One region of the Streptomyces sp. NPDC048514 genome, then DNA from elsewhere that is predicted to be linked to it. Evidence: predicted binding sites of a transcription regulator. Region 1 holds the regulator's gene; the other holds the start of a gene.
What was found. Region 1 encodes HspR, which represses chaperone genes until heat shock. Its sites were predicted from a motif close to TTGAGNNNNNNNNNCTCAA; they were not measured.

Region 1 (14,349 bases):
CCCAACGCCGTCTTCTACGACGACCGGGAGGCGGGGGCGCCCTTCGTGCGGTTCGCGTTCTGCAAGCGGGAGGAGGTCCTGCGGGAGGCGGCAGGACGACTGCGCACCATGTGACCCGACCGGCACCACCGTCGCCCTGAGCAGACCGGCGCCGTCCGGCACCACCGGCGGCCCGGGCGGACGGCCCCGTCCGGCACCACCGGCGGCCCGGGCGGACGGCCCCGTCCGGCACCACCGGCGGCCTGGGCGGACGGCCCCGTCCGGCACCACCGGCGGCCCGGGCGGACGGCCCCGTCCGGCACCACCGGCGGCCGGCGCCACCGGCGGGCCGGGTGGGCCGGGCGGCCCGGGCGGGCCGTGGCGTCCCGCCCGGGCCCGTCCGCCGTGGCGTCGAGTGGGGCAGGTGGCCGTCCGTGCCCCCTGTGGGGCGTTCCTGTACGCGACACAGGTGAACCGGTCACGCGGTCGGCGGTCCGCCGCTCGCGTCCGCGCCCAGGCCCTTGCAAGGTGCGGTGGTGTGACTTACGCCAGCACCCTCCTCACCCCACCCGTCGTCGTCACACCGGAGCCGGAGCCCCGGAAGGTCACCGGGCCGCCCCTCGGGAGGGCGAGCGTCCTCGCGGCCGGCCTGTTCCTGGGCGTGCGGCTCGCCGGCACCGCCGTGCTCGCGCTCGTCGGGCAGGCCGCCGGCAAGCACCCGCTCACCCTGCTCGGCCGATCCTGGGACTCGGTCTGGTACCTCGGGATCGCCGCGCACGGCTACGGCCGCTCGCTGCACCTGCGCTCCACCGTCGTCAGCGACCTGGCCTTCTTCCCGCTGTATCCGGCCCTGGTGCGGGCGCTGCGCGCGGTGACACCGCTCGGCTGGACCGGCGCCGGGCTCCTCGTGTCGTGGACGGCGGCCGCCGTGGCCGCCGCCGGGATCCACGCGATCGGCTGCCGGCTGCACGGGCGGGCGGTCGGTTTCGCGCTGGTGCTGCTGTGGGGCCTGCTGCCGCACTCGGTGGTGCTGTCGATGGCGTACACCGAGCCGCTGCTGACGGCGTTCGCGGCCTGGTCGCTGTTCGCGGTGCTGGCCGGCAACTGGCTGTGGGCCGGTTCCCTGGCGGCGCTCGCGGGACTCGCCCGGCCGAACGGCTTCGCTGTCGCCGCCGCCGTACTGGCCGCGGCCGGCTGCGAGGTGTGGCGCCGCCGCGGCCGGGTTTCCCACAGGCTGTGGACGGGCGCGGCGCTCGCCCCGCTGGGCTGGACGGCGTACGTGCTCTGGGTCGGACTGCGCACGGGCGACCCGCTGCACGGCTATTTCGAGGTGCAGCGCCGCTGGGGTTCGCGGTTCGACTTCGGGCAGGGCTCGCTGGAGGTCGTGCGCCGCTCGCTGCTGCACAACAGCCGGTTCGACGTGCCGATGACGCTGATCATCGTCGTGGCCGCCGTGCTGCTGTACGCGCTGCTGCTCGTGGAGCGCGCCCCGGTGCCGCTGCTCGTGCACAGCGGGGTACTGCTCCTGGTCGTGCTCGGCGGCTCGGGCTTCTTCGCGTCCAAGCCGCGGTTCCTGCTGCCGGCGTTCCCGCTGCTGCTGCCGCTCGCCCGCGCGCTGGTGCGCACGGCGAGAGCCCGGCCCCGGCACGCGGCCGTGGTGGTCGCGGCCCTGGCCGGGCTCAGCTTCGGCTACGGCGCGTACCTGGTCGTGTTCGTGCGCGCGCCTCTGTGAGGGGTCCGGGACCGTCGGGGCTACTCCCCGTCGTCCTCGGGCTTCTCCGCCTCGTCGACCTCCTGCTCCAGGCCGAGCTGCTCGACGAGCCACTTGTCGAACTCGATCGCGGCCCGCACCCAGCTGACCGTGGAGGAGACGAAGTGGTTGATGTCGACGCCCGTGCCGATCAGCATCTGGGCCTCACCGATGAGACGGACGGTGCCGTCGTCGTGGGTGTGGGTGTACACCTTCGGCCACAGGGTGCGGCGGTTCCAGTCGTCGATGGACTCCAGCAGCTGCGGCTTCTCGTCGATCTGGTGGGGGCGGTCGTAGAAGGTCCGCACCGAGAAGACCGCCTGCTCGGCCTCCCCGCGGAACATGAAGTACGTGCGGAACTGCTCCCAAGGCGCCGCGAGGTCTCCCTCCTCGTCGACGACGTACTTCAGCTCCATCTGGTCGAGGAGCTGCTTCACGAGGTCCTGATCCGGGACGACGGGGCCCGCAGGTCCCTGGGGCTGCGGTTCGGGCTGGCCCCCGAAGTTCGGAATCGAGGACGGGTCGATGCTCACCGTGATTTTCCCTTCATGCGGATCCCGCCATCCTCCCCCATGCGGGGAGGGGGGTGGCAACCCCCGGCGGGGCCTGTCAGCCGTGGGCTGACATGATCCGGCTGGACGGGTGGGAATCCGGTGGACGGGGGGCGATCCGGCGTGGCGTGGAAGCGGTCGGGACGGGTTCCCGGCGGGGTGACCCGGCCGGGCGACGATCCGGGCATGCGCATACCGAGAGCGGTGCGATGGGTCCTGTGGGCCCTGTGGTGGGGCTGTCTGGGCTTCTCCCTCTGGTGCTTCTGGGCGCTGTACGTCGCCGTGTCCAGCGTCTGAAACGGCCGGCCGCCCCCGCGCCGGTCACCTCGCGGTGGTCCGGAGCGGGGGCCGTACGGCGGCGGCCGGGAGCTACAGCGTCTTGCCGGTCGCCGGGCCCACCAGCAGGCCCTCGCCGGCCCGGTCCACGCGGACCGTGTCGCCGTCCTTGATCTCGCCGGAGAGGATCTCCCTGGCGAGCCGGTCGCCGATGGCGGTCTGCACCAGGCGGCGCAGCGGGCGGGCGCCGTAGGCGGGGTCCAGGCCCTCCTCGGCGAGCCAGGCCAGCGCCTCCTGGGTGATCTCCAGGCTCAGGCGCCGCTCGGCGAGCCGCTTGGCCAGCCGGTCGATCTGGAGCTTCGCGATCCGCTCCAGTTCGGGCTTGGTCAGCGCGGTGAAGACCACCAGGTCGTCGAGCCGGTTGAGGAACTCCGGCTTGAAGGAGGTCCGTACGGTCTCCAGCACCTGCTCCTTCTTCTCCGCCTCACTCGTGACCGGGTCGATCAGGAACTGGCTGCCCAGGTTCGAGGTGAGCACCAGGATGGTGTTGCGGAAGTCGACGGTGCGGCCCTGGCCGTCCGTCAGCCGGCCGTCGTCCAGCACCTGGAGCAGGACGTCGAAGACCTCGGGGTGGGCCTTCTCCACCTCGTCCAGCAGCACCACGCTGTAGGGGCGGCGGCGGACGGCCTCGGTGAGCTGGCCGCCCTCCTCGTAGCCGACGTAGCCGGGGGGTGCGCCGACCAGCCGGGCCACGCTGTGCTTCTCGCCGTACTCCGACATGTCGATGCGGACCATGGCCCGCTCGTCGTCGAAGAGGAAGTCGGCGAGCGCCTTGGCCAGTTCGGTCTTGCCCACACCGGTCGGGCCGAGGAACAGGAAGGATCCGGTCGGGCGGTCGGGGTCGGCGATGCCGGCGCGGGAGCGTCGCACGGCGTCGCTGACCGCCCGCACGGCCTCGCCCTGGCCGATCAGCCGCCGGCCCAGCTCGTCCTCCATGCGCAGCAGCTTCTGCGTCTCGCCCTCCAGCAGGCGGCCGGCCGGGATACCGGTCCAGGCGGCGACGACGTCGGCGATGTCGTCGGGCCCGACCTCCTCCTTGACCATGGTGTCCCTGGCGACCTCCTCCTCGGCCTCGGAGGCGGCCTCCAGCTCCTTCTCCAGCTCCGGGATCTCGCCGTAGAGCAGCTTGGCGGCGGTGTCGAAGTCGCCGTCGCGCTGGGCCCGTTCGGCCTGGCCGCGCAGGTCGTCCAGCTTCTCCTTCAGCTCGCCGACCCGGTTGAGGGACTGCTTCTCCTTCTCCCAGCGGGCGGTCAGCCCCCGCAGCTCCTCCTCCTTGTCGGCGAGGTCGCGGCGCAGCTTCTCCAGGCGTTCCCGGGAGGCCGGGTCGGTCTCCTTGGCGATCGCCAGCTCCTCCATCTTCAACCGGTCGACGGAGCGCTGCAGTTCGTCGATCTCCACGGGCGAGGAGTCGATCTCCATGCGCAGCCGGGAAGCCGACTCGTCGACGAGGTCGATGGCCTTGTCCGGCAGGAAACGGGAGGTGATGTACCGGTCCGACAGGGTCGCGGCGGCCACCAGCGCGCTGTCGGCGATCTGCACCTTGTGGTGGGCCTCGTACCGGCCCTTCAGACCGCGCAGGATCGCGATGGTGTCCTCGACGGTGGGCTCGGCGACCAGCACCTGCTGGAAGCGGCGCTCCAGTGCGGGGTCCTTCTCGATCCGCTCCCGGTACTCGTCCAGGGTGGTCGCGCCGACCATGCGCAGTTCACCGCGGGCCAGCATCGGCTTGAGCATGTTGCCCGCGTCCATGGCGGAGTCGCCGCCGGCGCCGGCGCCCACGACCGTGTGCAGTTCGTCGATGAAGGTGATGATCTGCCCGTCGGAGTCCTTGATCTCGGCGAGCACGGCCTTCAGCCGCTCCTCGAACTCGCCGCGGTACTTGGCCCCGGCCACCATGGCGCCGAGGTCCAGCGCCACGAGCCGCTTGTCCTTCAGCGACTCGGGCACGTCGCCCTTGACGATCCGCTGGGCGAGCCCCTCGACCACGGCGGTCTTGCCGACGCCCGGCTCACCGATGAGCACGGGGTTGTTCTTCGTACGGCGGCTGAGCACCTGCACCACCCGGCGGATCTCCTGGTCCCGGCCGATGACCGGGTCGAGGCGGCCCTCGCGGGCGGCCGTGGTGAAGTCGGTGCCGAACTTCTCCAGGGCCTTGTACTGACCCTCGGGATCGGCGGTGGTCACGCGGCGTCCTCCCCTGGCCTTGCGGAAGGCCTCCAGCAGCTTCTTGGCGTCGGCGCCCTGCCCCCTGAGCACCTCACCGGCCGCGCCGCCCTTCGCGGCGACGCCGATCAGCAGGTGCTCCGTGGACAGGTACTCGTCACCGAGATCCTTCGCCCGCTCCCCGGCGTCGGCGATCACGGCCAGCAGCTCCCGGTTGGGCTGCGGCGGCGCCACGGTGGAGCCGGTCACGCTGGGCAGCGCGGCCAGGACCCGCTCCGTGCCGGAGCGTACGGCGGCCTGATCGGCGTCGACGGCCGCGAGCAGGTCGGTGATGTTCTCGTTGTCCTGGCCCTCCAGGAGGGCCAGCAGCAGGTGAGCGGAAGTGAGGTCCGGGTGCCCCTCGGTCACGGCCCGGTTGCTCGCCGCGTTGATCGCGTCCCGGCTCCTGTTGGTCAGCTCGGCGTCCACGTGTCCGTTCTCCTCCTCGGCCTCTCTCTGCTGACTTAACCAGCGTACACAAAGTTGAGTCGATTCCACTCAAGATGGCGGAGCGGGATTTCCGGCTAGGTTGCAGGCATGGTGAACCACTCCATAGACCCGGATGCCCCGGGCGACTCCTACCTCGCGTTCTGGCGCGAGCGGCATCTGTGCACGCTGACCACGCTCCGGCCCGACGGCAGCCCGCACGTGGTGCCGGTCGGGGTGACCTACGACCCCGGTGCCCGGCTTGCCAGGGTGATCACGAGCGGCACGTCCGCGAAGGCCTCCCACGTGCGCGCGGCCGGCGACGAAGGGGCGCGCGTCGCGGTGTGCCAGGTGGACGGCCGGCGCTGGGCCACGCTGGAGGGGCGCGCGAGGGTGCGCACCGAGCCGGAGCGGGTGGCGGAGGCGGAACAGCGCTACGCCGAGCGCTACGAGCGGACACCGCGCCCGAATCCGGCGCGCGTGGTGATCGAGATCGAGGTGGACCGGGCGCTGGGGCACGGGTGACCGGCTACGGCCGCCGAACGGCTGGTTTCGGCCACCATGGGCTACGTCCATAGCGTGGAATGCCCCCACAAAACTGCAGCGGCGTCACCGTGTTCAGGTCACGGTGACGCCGCTGCGGGGGGAAGCGCCTGAGCGATCTTTTACGACGGGGGAATCGCGTCAGGCACTGCGGGGGGTGGCCGAGATGGTCGTCAGATCGGGGTCCACCGGTTCGGTCAGCCGGTGGTCCCGCTGGTCCAGGTTCACAAAGATCATTCCGTACCGGATGGCGCACCGTACCGGCTGAGGCGCCCCGCGGGGCTTGCGCAGGCACCGGTATGCCCGCACGTCCTCGTCATCGTCCCGGGTGACGACGACCGGCTCGCCGAACACGGTCACCATCAACGAGTCGCCGCTGTGGGGGATGGCGGTGACCAGGTCGATGAAGTGCCAGCCCGAGCGGTAGGCCGTGGCCATCTCGCGACGGAAGCTGCGGTCGTCAGGCGGAGTCGTCATATCACGACCAGATGCTGTCGCCGGGAGTGGCCACCGTGTCGGTGACGACGGGCTCGTCGGTCGCCGCCACCACTGACCACCGGCTGTCCGCAGCCACCACTGACCACCGGCTGTCCGCTCGTACGTCGCCCTTCGCATTGGAGAGGCCGTTCAGTGTTCCGAAGGCCACAACGGCGGAGAAGGCGGCGACAAGCACCGAGCGAAGCATTCTCTTACGCATAGTCGGCTTCGTCCTCACTTGAAGGTCCCCTCTTCCCCCGTCGGATAAGACGATGGCTCATTCAGGCACGTCATGACCACACAATCAGTGCATCATGTTCCTGCATGTTCAGGACCCTGGGGGGTGGAGATTTGACAACAAATCCGGCAGAACCGACACATCCCCACGCCATCACTGACCTCTGTGAGGAAGGAAGGCGTCTCTACGCCAACGCGCTGCGCACGGGGCGGATCGCCCGCACCGACGCCGAGGCCGCCCCTTGCCTCATGGAGTTCGCCCTCCTGCACCCCGACCTCGACGACGCGAACTGGCTGCGGCCGGTTCCCCCCTCGGTGGCCCTGGCGCAGCGGCTCAATCCGATCGAACGCGAGATATCCGAGCGCCGCCGCACCTCGAACGAACTGGCGGAGGTCTTCGAACCGTTCATGACGCTCACCGCTCAGGGCGGGGACCCGACGCACTCGATCACCGTGCTGGAAGGGCTCGACCGCATCAACGCCGCGCTCGACCTGGCCACCGACCAGTGCCGCAACGAGATGCTCACGGTCCAGCCGAGCGCCCGCCACCCCGAACGCCGGGTCATCGAGGGCCTGGAGCGCGACAGGACCCTGATAGAGCGGGGCGTGCGGATCCGGACGCTGTACCAGCACACCGCCCGCTACAGCCCCGAACGGCTCGCCTACGTGGACCAGTTCGCCAACGGCAAGGCGGAGTACCGCACCATCGACGAACTGGTCGAGCGCCTCATCATCTGCGACGAGACGGTCGCCTTCATCCCCATACGGGACGACCGGCAGGTCGCCCTGGAACTGCGTCACCCGGGCCTCGTCTGCTACCTGATCAAGGTGTTCGAGTTCATGTGGGACCGCGCCGTGCCACTGAGCGCCGGCACCCCGTACGAGACCGCCCCCGACGGCATCACCGAGATCCAGCACTCCATCGCCAAGCTCCTGGTGGAGGGCCACGTCGACGAGGCGATCGCCCGCCGCCTGGGCATGAACGTGCGCACCTGCCGGGCCCACATCGCCAAGCTCGCCCAGGCGCTCGGCAGCGGCAGCCGCGCCCAGCTCGGCTATCTCATCGCACAGTCCGGAATGCTGGACCGGGACCACTGACGCGATGGTCCCGCCGGGAGCGACACGCGAGGGCACGGGCTCGGACGCCGGACGGCTCCCGCACCCGGCCGAGCCGGCCGGCGAGGCGGGAGCGGCCCGGTGAGCACGGCACCACATTGCGGGCACGGCGTGGAGGACCTGTGCGCGGCGGGCACGGACCTGTACACGCGTGCCCTGCGCGACGGGCACGTGCGTGCAGGGGACGCCGCCGGTACGCCCTGCCTGGTCGACTTCGGGCTGCTGCGGCCTTCCGCACCGGACCCCGGGCGCCTGGAGCCCGTCCCGCCGGCCGTGGCGCTGCACCGGCTGCTGCGCTCGGCGGCGGACCGGATCGCCGGCGAGCGGCGGCGCGAGGCCCTGGTTGCCGACGCGTTCGAACCGCTCATGCGGATCGACGGCCGGCGGACCGAGACCGGCACCGACACCCCCACGCTGCGGGTGCTCAGCGGCACGGCGCGGATCAACGAGGCCATCACGGAGGCCATGTCCGCGGCCCGCCGCGAGGTGCTGTGCGTCCAGCCGCACCACGAACTGAACACCCCGCGCGGCCATGCCTCGTCACGTGCCGCCGTGCGGCGGGACCAGGAACTGCTGGACCGCGGCGGCCGGATCCGCACGCTGTACCAGCACACCCTGCGCCATCTGCCCACCGTCGCCGGGTACTACGAGCAGCTCAGCGGCGACACCGAGGCGCGCAGCCTGGACGAGGTCACCGACCGTCTGATCGTCATCGACCGCGCCGTCGCCTTCCTCCCGGCGAACGCCGACGCCACCCTGGCCCTGGAGGTGGGGCATCCCGCGCTGATCTCGTACTTCGTGACGGTCTTCGACCGGCTGTGGCGGCTGGCCACGCCCATGTATCCGCAGGCCGTCCAACGGCCCACCGTGGGCGGGGTCACGCCCCGCCAGCGGGCGATCGCCGCACTGCTGGTCGAGGGCCACACCGACGCGGTCATCGCCGAACGGCTCGGCATGAACGTCCGCACCGCCCGGGTCCACATCGCCAAGCTCGCCGCCACCCTCGGCAGCGACAGCCGCGCCCAGCTCGGCTACCTCATAGGGCGGTCGGGGATCCTCGACCGCCGCACGGAGGCGGTCCGGTGAACCACCGCGAGCACGGCGTCGAGGAGCTGTGCGCCGCCGGGGAGAAGCTCTACGAGCGCGCCCTGCGGGACGGGCACCTGCCCGCCGCCGAGGCCGCCGAGGCGCCCTGCCTGACCGGCCTGGGGCTGCTGCACCCGGCCGTCGACGACCTCGCCCGCCTGGAGCCCGTCGCCCCCGCCGCCGTGCTGAACCGCTTCCTGCGCGCCTCCCGTGCCCGCATCGCCGGGGAACGGCGCCGGGAGGAGCGGCTGATGGAGCTCTTCGAGCCCCTCATGCACGCCGGCAGCCGGCACGGTACGCCCGCCGACACCCCCACCCTGCGCCTCCTCGGCGGCACCGAGGTGATCAACCGCGCGATCGGCGACGCCATGGCCGAGGCGACCGGCGAGGTGTGCTGCGTCCAGCCCAACACCCACTACCACGACGAACGCGGGCGGCTCGCGCAGAGCCGGGCCATGGAGCGCGACCAGGCACTGCTCGGCCGGGGTGGCCGTATCCGCACCCTGTACCAGCACACCCAGCGCCATCTGCCGCTCATCCGCTCCCGATACGAGCGGCTGCGCGGCCGCGCCGAGGCCCGCACGCTCGACGAGCTGCCGGACCGGCAGATCGTCATCGACGGCACGGTGGCGTTCCTCCCGGCCGGCGACGACCAGCGGCTCGCCCTGGAGGTACGCCACCCGGCCCTGGTCGGCTTCTTCCTCACCGCGTTCGACCGGCTGTGGCGGCTGGCCACGCCGATGTACCCGCAGGCCGTCCAGCCGCCGTCGCTCGGCGGCATCACGCCCCGCCAGCACGCCATCGCCGCGCTCCTGGTCGAGGGCCACACCGACGCGGTCATCGCCGAACGGCTCGGCATGAACGTCCGCACCGCGCGGCTGCACATCGCCAAGCTCGCCACCGCCCTCGGCAGCGACAGCCGCGCCCAGCTCGGCTACCTCATAGGACAGTCGGGGATTCTTGATCCGGAGCGGTGAGCGCGGAGGCCGGCCGGCCCCGGCGGTGGCCGTCCAGCCCCACCTGGGCGATCCGCACGCCCAGCTGGGTACGGCTGGCCGCGCCCAGCGTCTCCGAGAGCCGGGCGATGTGGGCGCGGCAGGTACGGACGCTGATGCCGAGCCGCTCGGCGATCACCGCGTCCTGATGCCCCTCGGCGAGCAGTGCGGCGATGGACTGCTCGCGGTGCGAGATGCCCTCGATGCCGGTGTCGGGCAGCGGGGCGGTGAGCGGGATGGCCAGCCGCCACAGCCGCTCGAAGACCGTCACCAGGTACTCGACGAGCGCCGGGTGGCGCAGCTCCAGGGCCATCGTGCGGTCGGAGTTGGCGGGGATGAAGGCCACCGTGCGGTCGAAGAGGATCAGCCGGTCTATGACCTCGTCCAGGCTGCGGGCCTCGACCGTGTCGCCCATCAGCTCCAGGTAGTTGAGCAGCCCCTGCCCGTGCCGGGCCACATGCGTGTACAGGTCGCGCATGCGCACACCGCGCCCGCGCAGGGTCAGCGCCCGGTGCAGCCCCTCGGTCAGCTCCGCCTCGCGCCGGATGCCGCCAGGCTGCACCGTGAGCACCTCGGTGGTGCACGCCTCGGTCGCCTCGTCCATGGCCGCCTGGATGCGGGAGAGCCCTTCCAGCACGCGGATGGCGCTGCCCTCGGCCGGTGCGGCCAGGGCGTTCAGCTGCCGGCCCAGGTCCGCGTACCACTCGAAGGCGGACACCGCCGAGCCCACCCGCCGCTGACTCTCGCTGACCTCGTCGTAGACGCCGCGCAGCAGCCTGGTCATGACCTCCTGCGGGGAGGTCGGCACCAGGTAGTCCATGTCGTCGGGGTCCGGGTGCAGCAGGGCCAGCTCCAGCAGGCAGGGCACCGGCCCGGCGTCCGTGCGCGGCACCCGTCCCCGGCGTACGGCACGGGAATAGACACGGTCCCCGGCCTCACACAGCCGGTCGGCACCGTGAGGATGCTCCTCCGCCCCGTGCCCGGCCATCGCCCATTCCACCCCCGGTGTGCTGCCTCTTCCGCAGCGCAACTATGCGCGGCGCCGACCAGGTCCGCAACACGGCTCTCCCGACGAGCGCTGTCGCAAACCCCTGTTTTGCCCGGGTTTCGTCCAGGCTCCGCCCCTCGCATTGCAACAAGCTGATGGTGGTGGGGCGGACTTCACCGGGGCATCGTTGTTCCCGCTTCCCCCGGGTGCCCCAGGCACCCGGAGCGGCCTCGGCCCCGGGCGCCCCCCGCCCGGCCGGGGCCGCCGCATCGCGCCCACGGGGGTGGCGCGACGCCGGGGAGCGGCCGTGGGCCCGGCCGAGGGCCCACGGCCTCGAGCCGTACGACACGTCGTCGTACGGCTCTCGGTCGTGCCTCGGGGCCCTGCCGCCGGGAGTCCGGCCCGGGTCCGGCGTGGGTCCGGCCGGAGTCCGGCCGCGGTCCGGCCCGGCTCCGGTCAGGATCCACCGGCCGTCACTTCAGGCCGATCGCCGCGCAGGACGCCTTGTACCTGGCGGTGCAGATGTCGGCGGCGGTGTAGATGCCGTCCTCGATGACCGTGTCCTTGATGCTGCTTTTGGTCAGCTCGCTCACCTGCACCAGCCTGGCCGGGATGGCCTTGCTGGTGGGGCTGTCGACCCTGTCCTGGGTGAGGGCGTCGAACCGGATGTCCTTGCCCTGGATCTTGGTGACGGCCATCTGCGCGGCGGCCTCGGCCTCGTCCGGGTAGGACTTGTAGACGCTCATGTACTGCTCGCCCGCCACCACCCGCTGCACGGCGTCGAGTTCGGCGTCCTGGCCGGTGATCGGGGGCAGGTCGGTGACGCCGGCCGCCTTGAACGCCTTGATGACACCGCCCGCCATGCCGTCGTTGGCGGCGTAGACGGCCGCGATGTTGCCCTTGCCGATCTTCGCGATCGCCTCGGCCATGTTGGCCTCGGCGTTCTCCGGCTTCCAGTCCTTGGTGTCGTAGGACGCGGCGATCGTCACCTTGCCGGTCAGCTCGGACAGGGCGCCCTGCTTGAACTGCTTGGCGTTCGGGTCGGTGGGCGAGCCGTTCATCATGACGATCTTGTCGGAGCTGTCGACGCCCGACCCCAGGGACTCCAGCAGGCTGCGGGCCTGCACCTCGCCGACCAGCTCGTTGTCGAAGGAGATGTAGGCGTCGATCGGGCCCTCGGCGAGGCGGTCGTAGGCGATGACCGGGATGCCGGCGTCCTTGGCCTTCTTCACCCCGTCGGCGACGGCGTGCGCGTCGACGGCGTCGAGCAGGATGACGTCGACCTTGTCGTCCACCATCTGCTGCAGCTGCTCGGACTGACGGGTGGCGCTCGCGTTCGCGTTGGCGTACTCGACCTTGCCCTGCTTCTTGGTGAGTTCGGCCACCTTGTCCTTGATGATGGGGTAGTCGAACCTGTCGTAGCGGGAGTTGGCCTTCTCCGGGAGCAGCAGGCCCACGGTGACGTCGTCGCCCTTGGTCGGGCTCGCGCTCGCGCTGTCCCCCGTGGCGTTCAGCACGCCGCAGCCGGCGAGCGAGAGGGTCAACGTGGACGCGGCCACGGATATGGCGATACGGCGCATTCGGGGGCTCACTTCAGGTGCGTTCCGGACGTGGGTGCTGCTATACGACCCAGGTGTCTGAAAAGACAACGCGGATGCCGTACCCGGCGTCAAGCGGAATCACTTAACGAGTCCGCAACACCACGCTCGGGTGACCCTGTGAAGGGGGCGCGGAACCCCCTGCAAACACTCTTTACGGACCCTCCACGCAATCGGAGTTCACAGGCGGCCACAGATCGGCACGACCGGTCCGTTCCCGGCACCTCACGATCACCGTGTGATCACCATGCGATCACCGGGCGGCGCACCGCCGGCGCGCGGATTCGACCAGATGAGCGAACAGACTCCGCCAACGGGGATGGCACGGAGAAGGGCCCGCAGGCTCTGACGCCTGCGGGCCCTTCGTCGCTCCGTCGCTCCGCCACGCCTGCCGGAGGGCCGGCCCGGCCACTGCCGCCGGTCGGCCCGGCCGCTGCTACGGATCAGTCCGGCTGCTGCTGCCGCTTGGGCCGCCACACCACGAGCGCGCTGGTCTGCTGGACCTCCTGGTACGGGACCAGGTCCCGGCGGTAGGAGGCGTGGACGGCGGCCTCGCGCTGCCGCATCGCGGCCGCCGCGCCGTCCAGGGCCGCCTCCATCTCCGCCATGCGGGACTGCAGGGCGGCGACCTGGTTCTCCAGCTCGATGATCCGCTTGATGCCGGCCAGGTTGATGCCCTCGTCCTGCGACAACTGCTGCACCTGGCGGAGCAGTTCGATGTCGCGGGCCGAGTAACGGCGGCCCCGGCCGGCGGTGCGGTCGGGGGAGACCAGGCCGAGGCGGTCGTACTGGCGCAGCGTCTGCGGGTGCAGTCCGGAGAGCTGGGCCGCCACCGAGATGACGTAGACCGGGGTCTCCTCGGTCAGTTCATACGGATTACGTCGACGGCCGTCCATCACTCTCAGGCTCCCTTCGCGGCCTCGAACAACTCCGCCCGCGGGTCCTCGCCCGCGGTCGCCTCGCGATACGCCTCCAGCGCGTCACGAGCCTTCCCCGACAGGTCCGTGGGGACACTCACCTCGACGGTGACCAGCAGATCGCCGCGAGTGCCGTCCTTGCGGACCGCGCCCTTGCCCCGCGCCCGCATGGTACGGCCGTTCGGGGTGCCGGGCGGCAGTTTCAGGGTGACGGAGGGGCCGCCTAGAGTCGGCACCCGCACCTCGCCGCCGAGAGCGGCCTCGGTGAACGTCACCGGCACGGTGACGGTGAGGTTGTCGCCCTTGCGGCCGAACACCGGGTGCTCTCCGACGTGCACCGCCACGTACAGATCGCCCGCCGGTCCGCCCCGCTCGCCGGGCGCGCCCTTGCCGCGCAGCCGGATGCGCTGCCCGTCGGTGACGCCCGCCGGGATGCGGACCTGCATCGTGCGGGAGGACTTGGCCCGGCCGCTGCCCTTGCACTCCAGGCAGGGGTGCTCGGCGATCAGGCCGCGGCCCCTGCAGTCGGGGCAGGGGTCGGTCAGCGAGAAGCCGCCGCCCGAGCCCCGGGCGACCTGCCCGGTGCCGACACAGGTCGGGCACACACGCGGTGTGCCGTTCTTGTCGCCGGTGCCGGAGCAGGCCTTGCAGGGCTGCTGGGACGTCATCCGCAGCGGGACCGTCGCCCCCTCGATCGCCTCGGTGAAGCTGAGGGTGACCTCGGTGTCGATGTCCTGCCCGCGCCGCGGCTGGGTCCGGGTCGCCCCCGTGCCACCGCGGTTGAACAGGCCCCCGAAGACGTCCCCGATCCCGCCGCCGAAGCCGCCGCTCTGGGCACCGCCCCCGCCGGCGCCTCCGAAGAGGTCGCCCAGGTCGAAGTTGAAGGAGCCGCCGGCGCCCGGCCCGGGGCGGAAGCCGCCGTTGCCGAACAGGGCGCGCGCCTCGTCGTACTCCTTGCGCTTCTTGGGGTCGCCGAGCACGTCGTTCGCCTCGGAGACCTCCTTGAAGCGCTCCTCGGCCTTGACGTTGCCCTTGTTGGCGTCCGGGTGGAACTCGCGGGCGAGCTTCCGGTACGCCTTCTTGATCTCGGCCTCGGTGGCGTCCTTGGGGACGCCGAGGACCTTGTAGTAGTCCTTCTCGATGAAGTC
Region 2 (14,349 bases), on a different contig from region 1:
GATGCTGGTGCGCAGCATGTCCAGCTGGGCGGCGGACTCGGCGAGTTCGGCGCGCAGCTCCTCACGGGCGTCGGCCATCTTCTGCCGCTGGCCGACCAGGTGCTTGCGGTCGGTCTCCAGTGTGCCCACCCGCTCGTGCAGGGCGAGCGCGTGCGCGTGCAGGGCGTTGACCGAGCGGACCACCTGGGCGAACTCGTCGTTGCGGCCGGTGAAGCCGATCGGTTCCTGGGCCGCCGGGTCCTCGGCCTGCGCGAGGCGGGCCGAGCCGCGGCGCAGGACCGACAGCGGGCGGGTGAGGGTGCGGGCCATGGCGGTCGCGACGCCGATCGTCACCAGCAGCAGGGCGCCGAGGACGGCGACGCGGATCTCCAGGGCGGTGACGTCGTCGTCCCGGAGCTCTTCGAGGTCCTTGGTGCGGTGGTCGTACAGCGCGGACTCGGTGCCCCGCATCAGGTCGACACGGGCGGACAGGGCGGCGTCCAGCTTCTTGGTGCTGGTGGCCAGCTCGTCGTCGGCCAGCGTCGGCTGGTCGGTGAGCGTGGCGAGGTACTTCTCCGCGGAGTTGACCTCGGGACCGGTGACCGTGGAGCCGTAGGAGGCGGCGGCCGCCTTGGGGGCGGTCTCGCGGAAGTCGGCGAGGGCGGAGTCGGCGCGCAGCCGGGCCTGCTGGGCCGCGGCGGTGAGGGCGTCGCGCTGCTTCCTGTCCGCATCCGTCGAGGTGGCGGTCGTGGTGGGCAGGCCGGTGGTGGGGCTGATCACCGTCTCGGTGCCCGACGGGACGTTCAGCGCGGCGAGCAGCAGACCGCGGGCGGCGGCGGACTGCTGGACCGCGGAGTCCAGCTCGGCGAGCGCGTAGGCGCCGGAGCCGGCCCGCGAAGGCATCTGCTCGGCCAGCTGCTCGGCGACCCGGTGCAGGTCGGTGATGGTCTCGGAGTAGGCCTGGTGGGCCTCGAGGGCGGTGCTCTTGCCGGTGAGCGCGGCCCGGCGGACGGCGGCGATGCCGTCGAGGTCGGCACGCATGCTCGCGGGGGTGTCGCTGTCCGCGCGCAGGTCCTCGACCTGCCGGTCCACGCGGGCGCTGCGGTCCTCGGAGGGCGCCTTGGCCTTGGCACGGCCGGCCGCGATGTAGGAGGTGACCTCGTCACGCTCGTCGGCGAGCGCGTGGGCGAGGGCGAGCGCGTCCTGGGTGCGGGTGGCCAGCGTCACCAGCTCCTGGGAGTCGCCGACGTCCTGGGAGGCCGTGAGCACGGCGGGCGCTCCGGCCCCCGCGACGGCCGCGGCCACCACGGCGACGGCGACGATCAGCCGAGTGCGCACGTGGGTGGGACGGCCGGTGCCCACGGAAGTCTGCTGGGCGGTCCCCGCGGGGGACGTCTGCCTGCCTGTGCGCCGAGGCCGCTTCTTCTGCACCGGTGCTCGCATTCCTGAACTCGTGTACCCAAGGGCCCGGGTGGCGCCCCGTCATTTCGGTGCCAAGTGGTGCATGCACCCGCTTCGTACGGTTCCCGACCCTCCCAGCGCCGGTGGGCAGTGGTCGTGCATCACCTGACCCGCCACCCGAAGGAGTGAACATCGGAGGGGAGTTGGCGGGCAAGTTCCGCCGGCGCATGCGGCGGGCCTGTCCGGCGGGCCGGTTGGACGTGCGGCGGCAGGCTTTGGCAGTATTCGCCACCACGTCTTCCCGGAGCACCTCAATCCCGCTCAAACCAGGCGCCTGACCTGCGAGGTCGTGCTCATTCGACGGTGCTTGCCAGCCTTTGGCGAAGCGTGTGAAGGCCTGGTGCAGACTGGCCGGATGCGAACTGATCTCGTCTCGGAACCCGGCGCCGCCGCCCGCCCCAACGAGGACTTCGTGGGCGTCGGACTACCCGCCTCCGGACAGGGAGGTTGCGTGGTCGTCCTGGACGGGGTCACGCCGCCGGCCGGTGGAACGGGCTGCCTGCATTCCGTTCCCTGGTTCACCGCGCGGCTGGGCGGGGCGCTGACCGAACTGACCGTTTCCAGGCGAGATCTGACGCTGCCGGAGCTCCTGGGGCGCGCTGTCCGCCGGACCGCCGAGGCCCACGTCGGCACCTGTGACCTTTCTCACCCACGGACCCCGCAGGCAACCGTGGTCCTGACCCGCTGGTCCGCCGACACGGTGGAGTATCTGGTGCTGTCCGATTCGGCCTTGCTGCTGCAGGGGCCCGACGGCACGGTCACCGCGGTGCTGGACGACCGGCTCGACCGGCTGCCCCCGTCCGCGCTCGCCACCGACGCCCTGGTGGACGCCACGCTGCGCAACAAGGAGGGCGGCTTCTTCACGGCCGCCGCCGACCCCTCGGTGGCCGCACGCGCGGTCACCGGTGCCGTGCCCCGGCGAGAGGTCCGCGCGCTGGCCGCGCTGACGGACGGGGCGACCCGCTGGACGGAGAAGTTCCACCAGGGCGACTGGACGGCCCTGTTCGACACGGTCGTCAAGGCCGGCGCCCGCTCGCTGGTCGAGCGGGTGAGGGAGCTGGAGACGGCGGACCGGGAGGAACGGACGTTCCTCGGCCGGAGCAAGACGCACGACGACGCGACGGTGGCGTACGTGGAGCTGTGAGCGACCGCCGAGGGTCTCGTGGGGCCTTGCGGGGCTCTGCCGAGGGTCTCGTGGGGCCTTGCGGGGCTCTGCCGAGGGTCTCGCGGGGCCTTGCGGGGCTCTGCCGAGGGGCCTCAGCGGTGCGGCCCCGGCAGGCGGGGACTACCTCTCCATGACGCCGTTCAACTCGTGCAGCAGCCGGGCGAGTTCCGAGACCTCGTGGCGGTCCCAGTGGGCGAGCTGGCTGACGTAGCGCGCACGGCGTGCCTCGCGGACCTTGCCGACCCGGCCGCGCCCCGTGTCGGTGAGGGTGACGAGCCAGGCCCGGCCGTCGGCCGGGTCGGGCTGGCGGGCGATCAGGCCCAGGTCCTCCAGGGCGCGCAACTGGCGGGACATGGTGGCCTTGCCGACGCCGATGTAGGCGGCGAGTTCGGTGGCCCGCTGGCCGCCCAGCTCGTCCAGCCGGATGAGCAGGCCGTACGCGGAGGACTCCAGGTCCGGATGGACCTCGCGGGCCATCTCCCCCTGGTTGGCCCGGGCACGCCGGAGCAGCACGGTCAACTCGCGTTCCAGTGCCAGGAATTCCTGGTCCGCACCACTGGGCGTCATCTGGCCGGTGACGCGATGTGCGTCGCCGTTCGCGTCCTCGTGCACGTCACTACCCCTGATCGGTTTCGCGGTACTGAAAGTTTCCGTCATTCGCCCTCATCGCCCCAGCTCCGTCAGTATTTCGCAGGCGTAGACCAACGGCGGGCTCCGGACCCCCTTCCCACCCCGTCATCTACGTGCGTAGCTTCTTTACCAGGCAAACAGTGGCATGCCCACGCCAGTGGTGCGGCCCCCCACGCATCGGTCACCGCCACGCTTCCCCCACCTCGTTTCCGGAGGCACGTCATGCCCGTGCACAGACCCGGCCCCGTCCGCCCGCGCCCCCTGGCCGTCCTCCTCACGGCCCTGCTCGCGGCGCTGACCCTCACGCTGCCCCTCACCTCCGCCCAGGCCGCGACCACGCCCGTCCGCGGCTCCGCACACCTGGGCATCGGCGTCCTCGCGCACGACGGCCGCGGCGGCACGCCCAGCACGGCCGACGTCACCCAGACCGAGGGCGTGGACGTCTCCGCGTACCAGGGCAACGTCGCCTGGTCGACCCTGTGGAGCAGCGGGGTGCGCTGGGCGTACACGAAGGCCACCGAGGGCACGTACTACACCAACCCGTACTTCGCCCAGCAGTACAACGGCTCCTACAACGTGGGCATGATCCGCGGCGCCTACCACTTCGCGACCCCGGACACCACCAGCGGCGCCACCCAGGCCAACTACTTCGTCGACCACGGCGGCGGCTGGTCCCGGGACGGCCGGACCCTGCCGGGCGTCCTCGACATCGAGTGGAACCCCTACGGTGCCGCCTGCTACGGCAGGACCGCGAGCCAGACGGTCGGCTGGATCGCCGACTTCGTCAACACCTACAAGGCCCGCACCGGCAGGTATCCCGTGATCTACACCGCCACCAGCTGGTGGTCCCAGTGCACGGGGAACTACGGCGGCTTCGCCGCGAACGACCCGCTGTGGATCGCCCGGTACGCCTCCGACCCGGGGACGCTGCCGGCCGGCTGGCCGTACTACACGATGTGGCAGTACACCTCCTCCGGCCCGACCGTCGGCGACCACGACAGGTTCAACGGAGCCCTGGACCGGGTGCAGGCCCTGGCCAACGGCTGACATCCGCGCCCGTGGCCCCTGCCGCACCCGGCGGGGGGCACGCTGCGGAAGAGCCTCACCCGGCGGGGGCGAGGCTCCGGGAGAGCCTCGCCCCCGCACTCGAGCTGCGGCCCGCACGACACAGGGTGCGGGCCGCACGACCCCGGTGCGGCCCCACGCCACCGGATGACGCCCGCGTGACACCGGTGCTCCCCGCGCACCCGGCCGCACGCGGCCGGGGCGCCTACGGCCCCTTTTTCCGTGCCGCATTCTGCGTTGGTGCTCCGCGCCGCCCGGGATCATGCTGGTCAGGGAGAGCCTGCCGAGCAAGGGCGAGATGAGCGGCGATGGATCGACAGTCGACGTACACGGCCACGGCCACCATCGATGCACGGGGCATCCTCACCGGCTGGAGCGAGGGCGCCCGGCGGCTGCTCGGCTACGACTCCTCGGCGGTCGTCGGACGGCCCGCCACCGCGCTGCTCGACGCCGACGGCGGAGCGGCCCGGCGCGCACTGGCCGGGCGCGAACGCTGGAACGGCACCCTCCCGCTCCGCCACCGGGACGGCCGGGCCCTGGAGCTGGGTGTACTCGCGCACCGCCGGACCTCGGCCGCCGGAAGCGTCGACTGGCTGGTGGTGAGCGCCGTGACGGCCCGCGCCCAGCCGCCCCGGGGCGAGCCGCTGGAGGAATGGACGTTCCTGCAGTCGCCGTTTCCGCTGGTCATCTTCGACACGGAGCTGCGGCTGGTGCGCGCCAACCGCCGCATGGAGCACGCCCTGGCCCTGCCCGAGGCGGCGATCCGCGGGCTGCGGCTCGCCCACATCGTGCCCGGCGCTGCCAGCGACGAGACCGACCGCTCGATGCGGCAGGCGCTGGAGTCCGGGCGGCCCCAGGAGGTGCGCGTCCGCCTCGTACCGGAGCTGGGCCGGACCGCCGTGCTCACCCCGCTCAAGGACGCCGGCGGCCAGGTGCGCGCCGTCTGCCTGTCCACCCAGCAGCCCACCGAGGACCCCGCCGCACGAGAGCACCCCTCGGACGAGGGCGGCTCGCGCGTCGGCACGGCGGCGGACCAGGCCCGTGCCGCCCAGGAACTCGGCGAGGTCACGGTCCCCCGGCTGGCCGACGTCATGGCGGTCGACCTGCTCGACTCCCCGCGCACCGGCACCGAGGACCAGGCTCCGGGGCCCGGCCCGGTGGTACTGCGCCGCGCCGCACTGCGCGCGGTGCCGGACGGCGACGGGCCCGGGCACGGCGCCGGGGTGGGCGAGGCGATCGTCTGCCCGGCGGACTCCCCGCCGGTGCGCTGCCTGGCGGCGGGCCGGCCGCTCCTGTACGACACGACGGACCCGGCCGTCGCCGCGTGGGCGGCGCTGGACCCGGGCGCCGCGTGGCTGCGCACCTCCGGCGCCCGGTCGCTGCTCGCGGTGCCGCTGCTCACCCACGGCAGCACCCTCGGCGTGGCCCTCTTCGGACGGCACCGCGGCCGGGAGCCGTTCGGCCCGGAGGATCTGCGGCTGGCCGAGGAGTACACGGCCAAGGCCGCGGGCGGCATCGAGCAGGCCCGCACCTACACGCGGGCCCGCACCACGACCATGGCCCTGCAGCGCAGCCTGCTGCCGCACACGCTGCCCGAACAGGGGGCGCTGGAGATCGCGACCCGCTATCTGCCCGCCGCGACCCGGGCCGGCGTGGGCGGTGACTGGTTCGACGTGATCCCGCTGTCGGGCGCACGGGTGGCGCTCGTCGTGGGCGACGTGGTCGGTCACGGCATCCGTGCCTCCGCCACCATGGGCCGGCTGCGTACGGCGGTGCGCACCCTGGCGGACGTCGACCTGCCGGCCGACGAACTCCTCACCCACCTCGACGACCTGGTCCTGCGGCTCGCCGCCGACGAGGGCAGCGCGGACCCGGCCGCCGAGACCGCCGGCGGCATCGGCACCACCTGCCTGTACGCGGTGTACGACCCGGTCGCGCGCCGCTGCACCATGGCCCGGGCCGGCCACCCGCCGCCGGCCGTGGTCACCCCGGACGGCACGGTCCGCTTCGTCGACGTGCCCGCGGGGCCGCCGCTCGGGCTCGGCGGGCTGCCCTTCGAGGCGGTCGAGACCGAGCTGCCGGAGGGCAGTCTGCTCGCCCTCTACACGGACGGGCTGTTCGAGGCCCGTGAGCACGACATCGACGAGGCGCTGGACAAGATGTTCGCCGCGCTCGGCCGCCCGGCGAAGTCGCTGGACTCGGTCTGCGACCGGGTGCTCACCGAGCTGCTGACGCATCGGCCCGACGACGACATCGCCCTGCTGGTGGCCCGTACCCGGGCGCTGCACGAGGACCGGGTCGCCTCCTGGGAGCTGGCGAACGAGCCCACGGTCGTCTCGATCGCCCGCCATTACGCCACCGAGCAGCTCTCCGCGTGGGGCCTGGACGAGGCCGCGTTCCCCACGGAGCTGATGGTCAGCGAGCTGGTCACCAACGCCATCCGCTACGGCCGCCCGCCCATCCGGCTCCGGCTGATCCACCAGGGCAAGACGCTGATCAGCGAGGTGTACGACTCCAGCGGGACCACCCCGCACATGCGCCGGGCCCGGACCTTCGACGAGGGGGGACGGGGTCTGCTGCTGGTCGCCCAGCTCGCCGAGCGCTGGGGCACCCGGCACGACCGGGTCGGCAAGACGGTGTGGGCGGAGCAGTCGGTCACCGCCCCCTGAGGCCTGACGGCACACCGGGGTGGGACAGGGGGCGGGACCGGGGTGCCGCGCGGTTACGTGCCGGGGTGCCGCACGGTTGCGTGCCGGGCTGCCGTGCGGTTGCGTGCCGGGGTCACCCGGTGGCGACGTGCCCAGGGCGGGGACGGCGAAGGCGGTAACCGCCGGCTTCACGGCTCAGCCGTGCCGCGCGGCGATCGACTTCACGGCTCAGCCGTGCCGCGCGGCGATCGGGCCCCGGAGGACGGGGGCGGCCCAGGAGGGCGGAGCGGGCACCGGGCGGGACGGCGTGGGAGCACCCGGGCGGGAGGCCGCGTGGGCCTTCGGACCGGAAGGCGTGCCGGACTCCGGGCCGGAAGGCGTGCCGGACTCCGGGCCGGGAGCCGCGTGGGGCTCCGAGCCCGGCGCCGGGCGGGGATCGGCGGCGCCTGCCGCCACCCGGGCGTCCAGCAGCGTCGGCGTACGGCCGCGCGGGCCGGCCTCTCCGGTCGCGGCACGCAGGGCCGCCACGAACTCCAGACAGGAGTCGTAGCGGTCGTCGGGGATCTTCGCCAGGGCCCGCTTCAGGACGTCGTCGGCGGCCGGCGGGATGCCCGGCCGCTCCTCGCTCAGCGTGGGCGGCGGGTCGTACTGGTGGGCCCAGAGCAGATCGAGGTGGTCCGCCCGCTGGTAGGGCGGGTGGCCGACCAGGGTCTCGTGGACCACACAGGCCAGGCTGTACAGGTCGGACCTGCCGTCGACCGGGCGGCCGGCGATCCGCTCGGGCGCCACGTAGTCGAGGGTCCCGACGAACTCGCCCGCGGTGGTGAACCCGGTGAGTGCCAGAGACTTCTTCGCCAGGCCGAAGTCCGTGAGGTAGACGTGCTCGGGATGGTCGCTGTCGATGCCCTTGGCCACCAGGACGTTCGCGGGCTTGACGTCCCGGTGCACCAGGTCGCGCGCGTGGGCCGCGTCGAGCGCGGAGGCCAGCTGGGCCGCGATGCGCAGAGCGGCGGCCACCGGCAGCGGGCCCTCCCGGTCGATCAGGGCGCGCAGGTCGAGTCCGCAGACGAGGCACATGGCGATGTACAGGATCCCGTCGGCCTCGCCCGCCTCGAAGACGGGGACGATGTTGGGATGGTCGATCGCGGCCGCGACCCGGGACTCCTGCGCGAAACGGCGGCGGAATCCGTCGTTGCGGGTGTACTCGGGAGCCAGCAGTTTCAGGGCGACCGTCCGGCCGAGGCGAAGGTCCTTGGCGCAGTAGACGACGGCCATGCCACCGCGGCCGACTTCCCGCTCGACCCGGTAGCCCGCGATCACCGCACCGATCAGACCGGAGGGCCTGCCGTCCTGCCCGTCCACGTCCGAATTCTACCGACTTGATCGCTGTCCGCGCCTGGTCGGGAGCCGGCCGGCGGAGAAAGAGGTGACGGGGAGAGGCCGGACCTGGGCGCGGCATGGCGAAGGCCACGGCATGGCGAAGGCCACGGCATGGCGAAGGCCACGGCATGGCGAAGGCCGCGGCATGGCGAAGGCCCGGGCGCCCCTCACGGGACCCGGGCCCTCACTCATCCGGCGGCGTCCGTCACGCCGCCACCGGAACCTCGGGCGTCGCGCCGTTCACGGCGGGTGCGAGCGCCAGCTCCAGGACCTGGCGGACGTCGGTCACGGCGTGGACGTCGAGCTTGTCCAGCACCTCGGCCGGGACGTCGTCCAGGTCGGGCTCGTTGCGCTTCGGGATGATCACGGTGGTCACCCCGGCGCGGTGGGCGGCGAGCAGCTTCTGCTTCACGCCGCCGATGGGCAGCACCCGGCCGGTCAGCGAGACCTCACCGGTCATGGCCACGTCCGTGCGGACCAGCCGGCCGGAGAGCAGGGAGGCGAGAGCCGTCGTCATCGTGATGCCGGCGCTCGGGCCGTCCTTGGGAACCGCGCCCGCCGGGAAGTGGATGTGCACGCCCCGGTCCTTCAGGTCGCCCACGGGCAGCTCCAGCTCGGCGCCGCGGCTGCGCAGGAAGCTCAGCGCGATCTGCGCCGACTCCTTCATCACGTCGCCCAGCTGACCGGTCAGGGTCAGGCCCGCCGCGCCGGTCTCCGGGTCGGCGAGGGACGCCTCGACGAAGAGCACGTCGCCACCCGCGCCGGTGACCGCGAGGCCGGTCGCCACCCCGGGGACGGCCGTACGGCGCTCGGCCGGGTCCTGGGCGGACTCGGGCACGTGGTGCGGGCGCCCGATCAGACCGCGCAGGTCCTCGTCCCGGACGGTGAGCGGCAGCTTCCGCTCGCCGAGTTCGTGCTGGGCGGCGACCTTGCGGAGCAGTCGTGCGACGGACCGCTCCAGATTGCGCACGCCCGCCTCGCGCGTGTACTCGCCGGCGAGCTTGCGCAGCGCGCTCTCGTCGATCGTGACCTCGTCCGCGGCCAGGCCGGCCCGCTCCAGCTGGCGCGGGAGCAGGTGGTCCCGGGCGATGACGACCTTCTCGTCCTCGGTGTAGCCGTCCAGGCGGACGATCTCCATACGGTCGGCGAGCGCCTCCGGGATGGCCTCCAGGACGTTGGCGGTGGCGAGGAAGACCACGTCCGACAGGTCGAGTTCGACCTCCAGGTAGTGGTCCCGGAAGGTGTGGTTCTGCGCCGGGTCGAGCACCTCCAGCAGGGCCGCGGCCGGGTCGCCGCGGAAGTCCGAGCCCACCTTGTCGATCTCGTCGAGCAGGACCACCGGGTTCATGGACCCGGCCTCCTTGACGGCGCGCACGATCCGGCCGGGCAGCGCGCCGACGTAGGTACGGCGGTGACCGCGGATCTCGGCCTCGTCGCGGACGCCGCCGAGCGCGACCCGGACGAACTTGCGGCCCATGGCGTGGGCGACGCTCTCGCCCAGGCTGGTCTTGCCGACGCCGGGCGGGCCCACCAGGGCGAGCACGGCACCGCCGCGCCGGCCGCCGACGACGCCCAGGCCCCGGTCGCCGCGCCGCTTGCGCACCGCCAGGTACTCGGTGATGCGTTCCTTCACGTCCTCCAGGCCCGCGTGCTCGGCGTCCAGGACCGCCTTGGCGCCCTGGATGTCGTACTCGTCCTCGGTCCGCTCGTTCCACGGCAGCTCCAGCACGGTGTCCAGCCAGGTGCGGATCCACGAGCCCTCGGGGGACTGGTCGGAGGACCGCTCCAGCTTGTCGACCTCCTTCAGCGCGGCCTCGCGGACGTTCTCCGGCAGGTCGGCGGCCTCCACCCGGGCGCGGTAGTCGTCGGACTCCTCGCCCTCCTGCTCGCCGTTCAGTTCGCGCAGTTCCTTGCGGACCGCCTCCAGCTGGCGGCGCAGCAGGAACTCCCGCTGCTGCTTGTCGACGCCCTCCTGGACGTCCTTGGCGATGGTCTCGGCCACGTCCTGCTCGGCCAGGTGGTCGCGCAGCTGCTGCGCGGCGAGCTTCAGCCGCGCCACCGGGTCGGCGGTCTCCAGCAGCTCGACCTTCTGCTCGATGGTCAGGAACGGCGAGTATCCGGAGTTGTCGGCGAGCGCGGAGACGTCGTCGATGGCCTGGACGCGGTCCACGACCTGCCAGGCGCCACGCTTCTTCAGCCAGGCGGTGGCGAGCGCCTTGTACTCCTTGACGAGTTCGGCGGCCTGACCCGGCAGCGGATCGGGCACGCTCTCCCCGACGCGGGCGCCCTCCACCCAGAGAGCGGCACCGGGGCCGGTGGTGCCGGCACCGATGCGCACCCGGCTCCGGCCCCGGATCAGGGCACCCGGATCGCCGTCGGCCAGCCGGCCCACCTGCTCGACCGTGCCCAGCACACCGGTCTTCGCGTAGGTCCCGTCGATGCGCGGCACCAGCAGCACCCTGGGCTTTCCGGGCTCGGACCGGGCGGCGGCCTGTGCGGCCTCCACCGCGGCCCGCACCTCGGCGTCGCTCAGGTCCAGCGGAACCACCATGCCGGGCAGCACGACCTCGTCGTCGAGCGGCAGCACGGGCAGAACGAGAGTGAACGCCGTGGACTCAGCAGCCATGATCTCCCCTTAGGCAGTCAACTTGAGCTATGCCGACTCAATGCTCGGGGGGCCGCCGATGTTCCCGGAACGGTGTTCGCTGTCGGCGATCAGCGGACGACGCCGGTGTTTCCCGGCCGACGGGGGTGCCGCCGACCCCGGCGGGCGCTACGGCAAGCGGGAGATCACCGGGAACGCGGGGCCGGACCAGCGGCCCGCCGCCGGGGCCGGACCAGCGGCCAGCTTGCGACGCCGGTCGCGAGGGCGATGAGGTGTCCCCAGTTCGTCATGGGGTCCGAGAAGGCGATCAGGTCGTTCACGAGCGTGCCGCCCACCAGCAGGAGCAGGGGCCAGCGCAGCCACGGCCGGAGCAGACCGGCCAGCGCGCCGATGCCGGCCGCGACGCCGAAGCTGATGCCGTAGTCGAGGCGGTGCAGCGAGGTCTGCGGAAGGTGCCCGAACAGCACCGCCAGGCCCACCGGGACCTCGGTGGCGAGCGTGGCCACGACATGCCCGGCGAGGAACACGCCCATCGCGCGCACCCCGCCCGTTCGCCGCTCCAGGGCGGTGAGCACGACGGCGACGGCCAGCGCGTACGGCGAGAGGAGGCCGCCCGCGATCCACACGGCGCTCGCCAGCAGCACCGCGACGGGGGCGCGCAGCAGATGGGCCACGTCGGTGCTCGAGCCCGCGTGGAGGGAGTGGACGAGTGCGGGGTCGGCCAGCGCGGTGACGACGGAGGTGACGGCCAGGACGGCGACGTAGGCGAAGGTGAACGGGGTGCCCGCCGGTGTGGGCAGCAGGTGCCACCAGCGTGGGGCCGGGGCGGCCGGGGGCGCTTCGACGAACACCGGGGCGGGCGCCGTCGCCCCGCGCTGACGCGGCATGCCGTCCAGCAGCCCGGCGACGCCGGGGGCCGCGAGGGCTGCGATGCCGTCGACGCCGGGAGGCCGGACGGCCGCGGTGCCGTCGACGCCGGGAGGCGGGAGGGCGGCGGTGGTGCCGGAAAGGGTGATGCCCGGCGAGGGCCGGGACGCGGCCGCCTCGGGGCCCGTCGCGATCCGTTCCACGGTGAGGCGCTCCTTCCGTCGCGCCCCACCCTTGGCGGTTCGCGGTCCGCTGTCTATGACCGACGCCACGCGCGAGCGGATTCACAGCAACCTTTCATGCTCCGGCTGCGTCCGAGGCCCGTCGCCCGGGCACCTGAGAGACCGACGAAGCGGCCGAGGAGGCAGCGGACGCCGTGGACGCCGTGGAATTCGAGGGCGCCCAGGGCGCCGAGGGTGTCGTGTCAGGGGTGCCGTCGGGCCGGACGGCACGGTCCGCGCGGCCGGCCCGTCATCCGTAATTCCCGTGAATGCAGGGCCTCGTTCAAGCAGGATGACCTCATGACTGCCGTGTACGACTCACCCGTGGTCCTGGACCGGCGCGACGGCCCGTACGGCGAAGTGGTGCTGCGCCGGCACGGTGCGCTGCTGCAGATCATCGCCAACGGCTGTTTCCTGATGGACACCTCCGACGGCCGCTCGGAGCGGCTCCTGGTCGACGCCGCGTACGCCGCCCTGGACGGCCGCCCGGCGCCGGACGTGCTGATCGGAGGGCTGGGAGTGGGCTTCTCACTCGCGCACGCGGCCGCCGACGCCCGCTGGGGACGGATCGTCGTCGTGGAGCGGGAACCCGCCGTCATCGACTGGCACCGCCACGGCCCGCTGTCCGGACTGTCCGCAGGTGCGCTGGCCGATCCGCGCTGCGAGATCGTGGAGTCCGATCTGATCACTTACGTCAATGAGACATCGGACACGTTCGACGCGTTGTGCCTCGACATCGACAACGGTCCGGGGTGGACCGTCACGGAGGGCAACGACGGCCTCTACGCGACGGCCGGACTTGCCGCGTGCGCAAGGACGTTGACACCCGGTGGGGTGCTCGCGGTGTGGTCGGCGACACCCTCTCCGGAATTTGAAGGAACCTTGCGGAATGCCGGGTTCCGACAGGTGCGTACCGAAGAGGTGCCGGTTGCCCGGGGCGTTCCGGACGCCGTGCACCTCGGCGTCCGACCTGGATAGCGACAGCGCGGTGAGTCCCCGTAATGTGCTGCACTGACGCGGATCATTCAAGCGTCAATCGCAGACATGGGATCACCCCACGGATTCCGGAAAGCAACAACAGGGGCGGGCGATGGAGCAGACACACACCTCCCAGAGCGGCGCGACGACGACCCCGGGCGCACAGCGCCGGGTGCTGGTCGTGGAGGACGACCCCACGATCGTCGACGCCATCGCGGCCCGGCTCCGCGCCGAGGGATTTTCGGTGCAGACCGCGGCCGACGGTCCCGCCGCGGTCGACACGGCCGAGGCGTGGCAGCCCGACCTGCTGATCCTCGACATCATGCTGCCCGGCTTCGACGGGCTCGAGGTCTGCCGGCGGGTGCAGGCGCAGCGGCCGGTACCCGTGCTGATGCTGACCGCGCGGGACGACGAGACCGACATGCTGGTCGGGCTCGGGGTCGGCGCCGACGACTACATGACCAAGCCGTTCTCGATGCGGGAGCTGGCGGCGCGCGTGCACGTGCTGCTGCGGCGCGTGGAACGGGCGGCCGTGGCCGCGTCCACGCCCCGCTCCGGCATCCTGCGCCTCGGTGAGCTGGAGATCGACCACGCGCAGCGCCGGGTGCGGGTGAGGTCCGAGGACGTCCACCTGACGCCCACCGAGTTCGATCTGCTGGTGTGCCTGGCGAACACCCCGCGCGCGGTGCTCTCCCGTGAGCAGCTGCTGGCCGAGGTCTGGGACTGGGCGGACGCCTCCGGCACCCGCACGGTCGACAGCCACATCAAGGCGCTGCGGCGGAAGATCGGCGCCGAGCGGATCCGCACGGTGCACGGTGTCGGCTACGCACTGGAGACGCCGACACCGTGAGCGCCGACGGGCGCCAGGCCGCACGGAGGAGCCCCGGGGAGGACCCCTGGGGCGGCGTCCGCCCGTTCTCGATCAAGACCAAGCTGGGCGCGCTGGTCGTCATCGCGGTGCTGATCACCACGGGTCTGTCGATCGTCGCGGTGCACACCAAGACGGAGCTGCGCTTCATCACGGTCTTCTCGATGATCGCCACACTGCTGATCACGCAGTTCGTGGCACATTCGCTCACCATGCCGCTGGACGAGATGAACACGGTCGCCCGGTCCATCTCCGAGGGCGACTACACGCGCCGCGTGCGGGACAACCGCCGGGACGAACTCGGCGACCTCGCCGGGACGATCAACGTCATGGCCGACGAGCTGGAGGCCCAGGACCTCCAGCGCAAGGAGCTGGTGGCGAACGTCTCCCACGAGCTGCGCACGCCCATCGCCGGCCTGCGCGCGGTGCTGGAGAACATCGTCGACGGGGTCACCGAGGCCGACCCGGAGACCATGCGCACG

Region 2: the regulator HspR is predicted to act here: its motif matches at 10,977-10,995, upstream of lon (endopeptidase La).

Annotation. Positions count from the first base shown of each region.
Region 1 is NZ_JBICWT010000014.1:236,775-251,123, forward strand. Features, by position in the region: gene ACGFT2_RS29685 (pyridoxal phosphate-dependent aminotransferase) at 1-114, shown strand, start outside; gene ACGFT2_RS29690 (hypothetical protein) at 518-1,711, shown strand; gene ACGFT2_RS29695 (YbjN domain-containing protein) at 1,732-2,262, opposite strand; gene clpB (ATP-dependent chaperone ClpB) at 2,650-5,247, opposite strand; gene ACGFT2_RS29705 (pyridoxamine 5'-phosphate oxidase family protein) at 5,356-5,769, shown strand; gene ACGFT2_RS29710 (hypothetical protein) at 5,929-6,264, opposite strand; gene ACGFT2_RS29715 (hypothetical protein) at 6,266-6,484, opposite strand; gene ACGFT2_RS29720 (helix-turn-helix transcriptional regulator) at 6,589-7,599, shown strand; gene ACGFT2_RS29725 (LuxR C-terminal-related transcriptional regulator) at 7,699-8,703, shown strand; gene ACGFT2_RS29730 (helix-turn-helix transcriptional regulator) at 8,700-9,680, shown strand; gene ACGFT2_RS29735 (LuxR C-terminal-related transcriptional regulator) at 9,643-10,686, opposite strand; gene ACGFT2_RS29740 (sugar ABC transporter substrate-binding protein) at 11,160-12,266, opposite strand; gene ACGFT2_RS29745 (heat shock protein transcriptional repressor HspR) at 12,728-13,180, opposite strand; gene dnaJ (molecular chaperone DnaJ) at 13,186-14,349, opposite strand, start outside.
Region 2 is NZ_JBICWT010000005.1:453,160-467,508, reverse strand. Features, by position in the region: gene ACGFT2_RS13805 (nitrate- and nitrite sensing domain-containing protein) at 1-1,410, opposite strand, end outside; gene ACGFT2_RS13800 (protein phosphatase 2C domain-containing protein) at 1,796-2,584, shown strand; gene ACGFT2_RS13795 (MarR family winged helix-turn-helix transcriptional regulator) at 2,726-3,217, opposite strand; gene ACGFT2_RS13790 (lysozyme) at 3,458-4,282, shown strand; gene ACGFT2_RS13785 (SpoIIE family protein phosphatase) at 4,609-6,969, shown strand; gene ACGFT2_RS13780 (protein kinase) at 7,177-8,310, opposite strand; gene lon (endopeptidase La) at 8,534-10,954, opposite strand; gene ACGFT2_RS13770 (rhomboid-like protein) at 11,119-12,003, opposite strand; gene ACGFT2_RS13765 (spermidine synthase) at 12,322-12,999, shown strand; gene ACGFT2_RS13760 (response regulator transcription factor) at 13,112-13,849, shown strand; gene ACGFT2_RS13755 (ATP-binding protein) at 13,846-14,349, shown strand, end outside.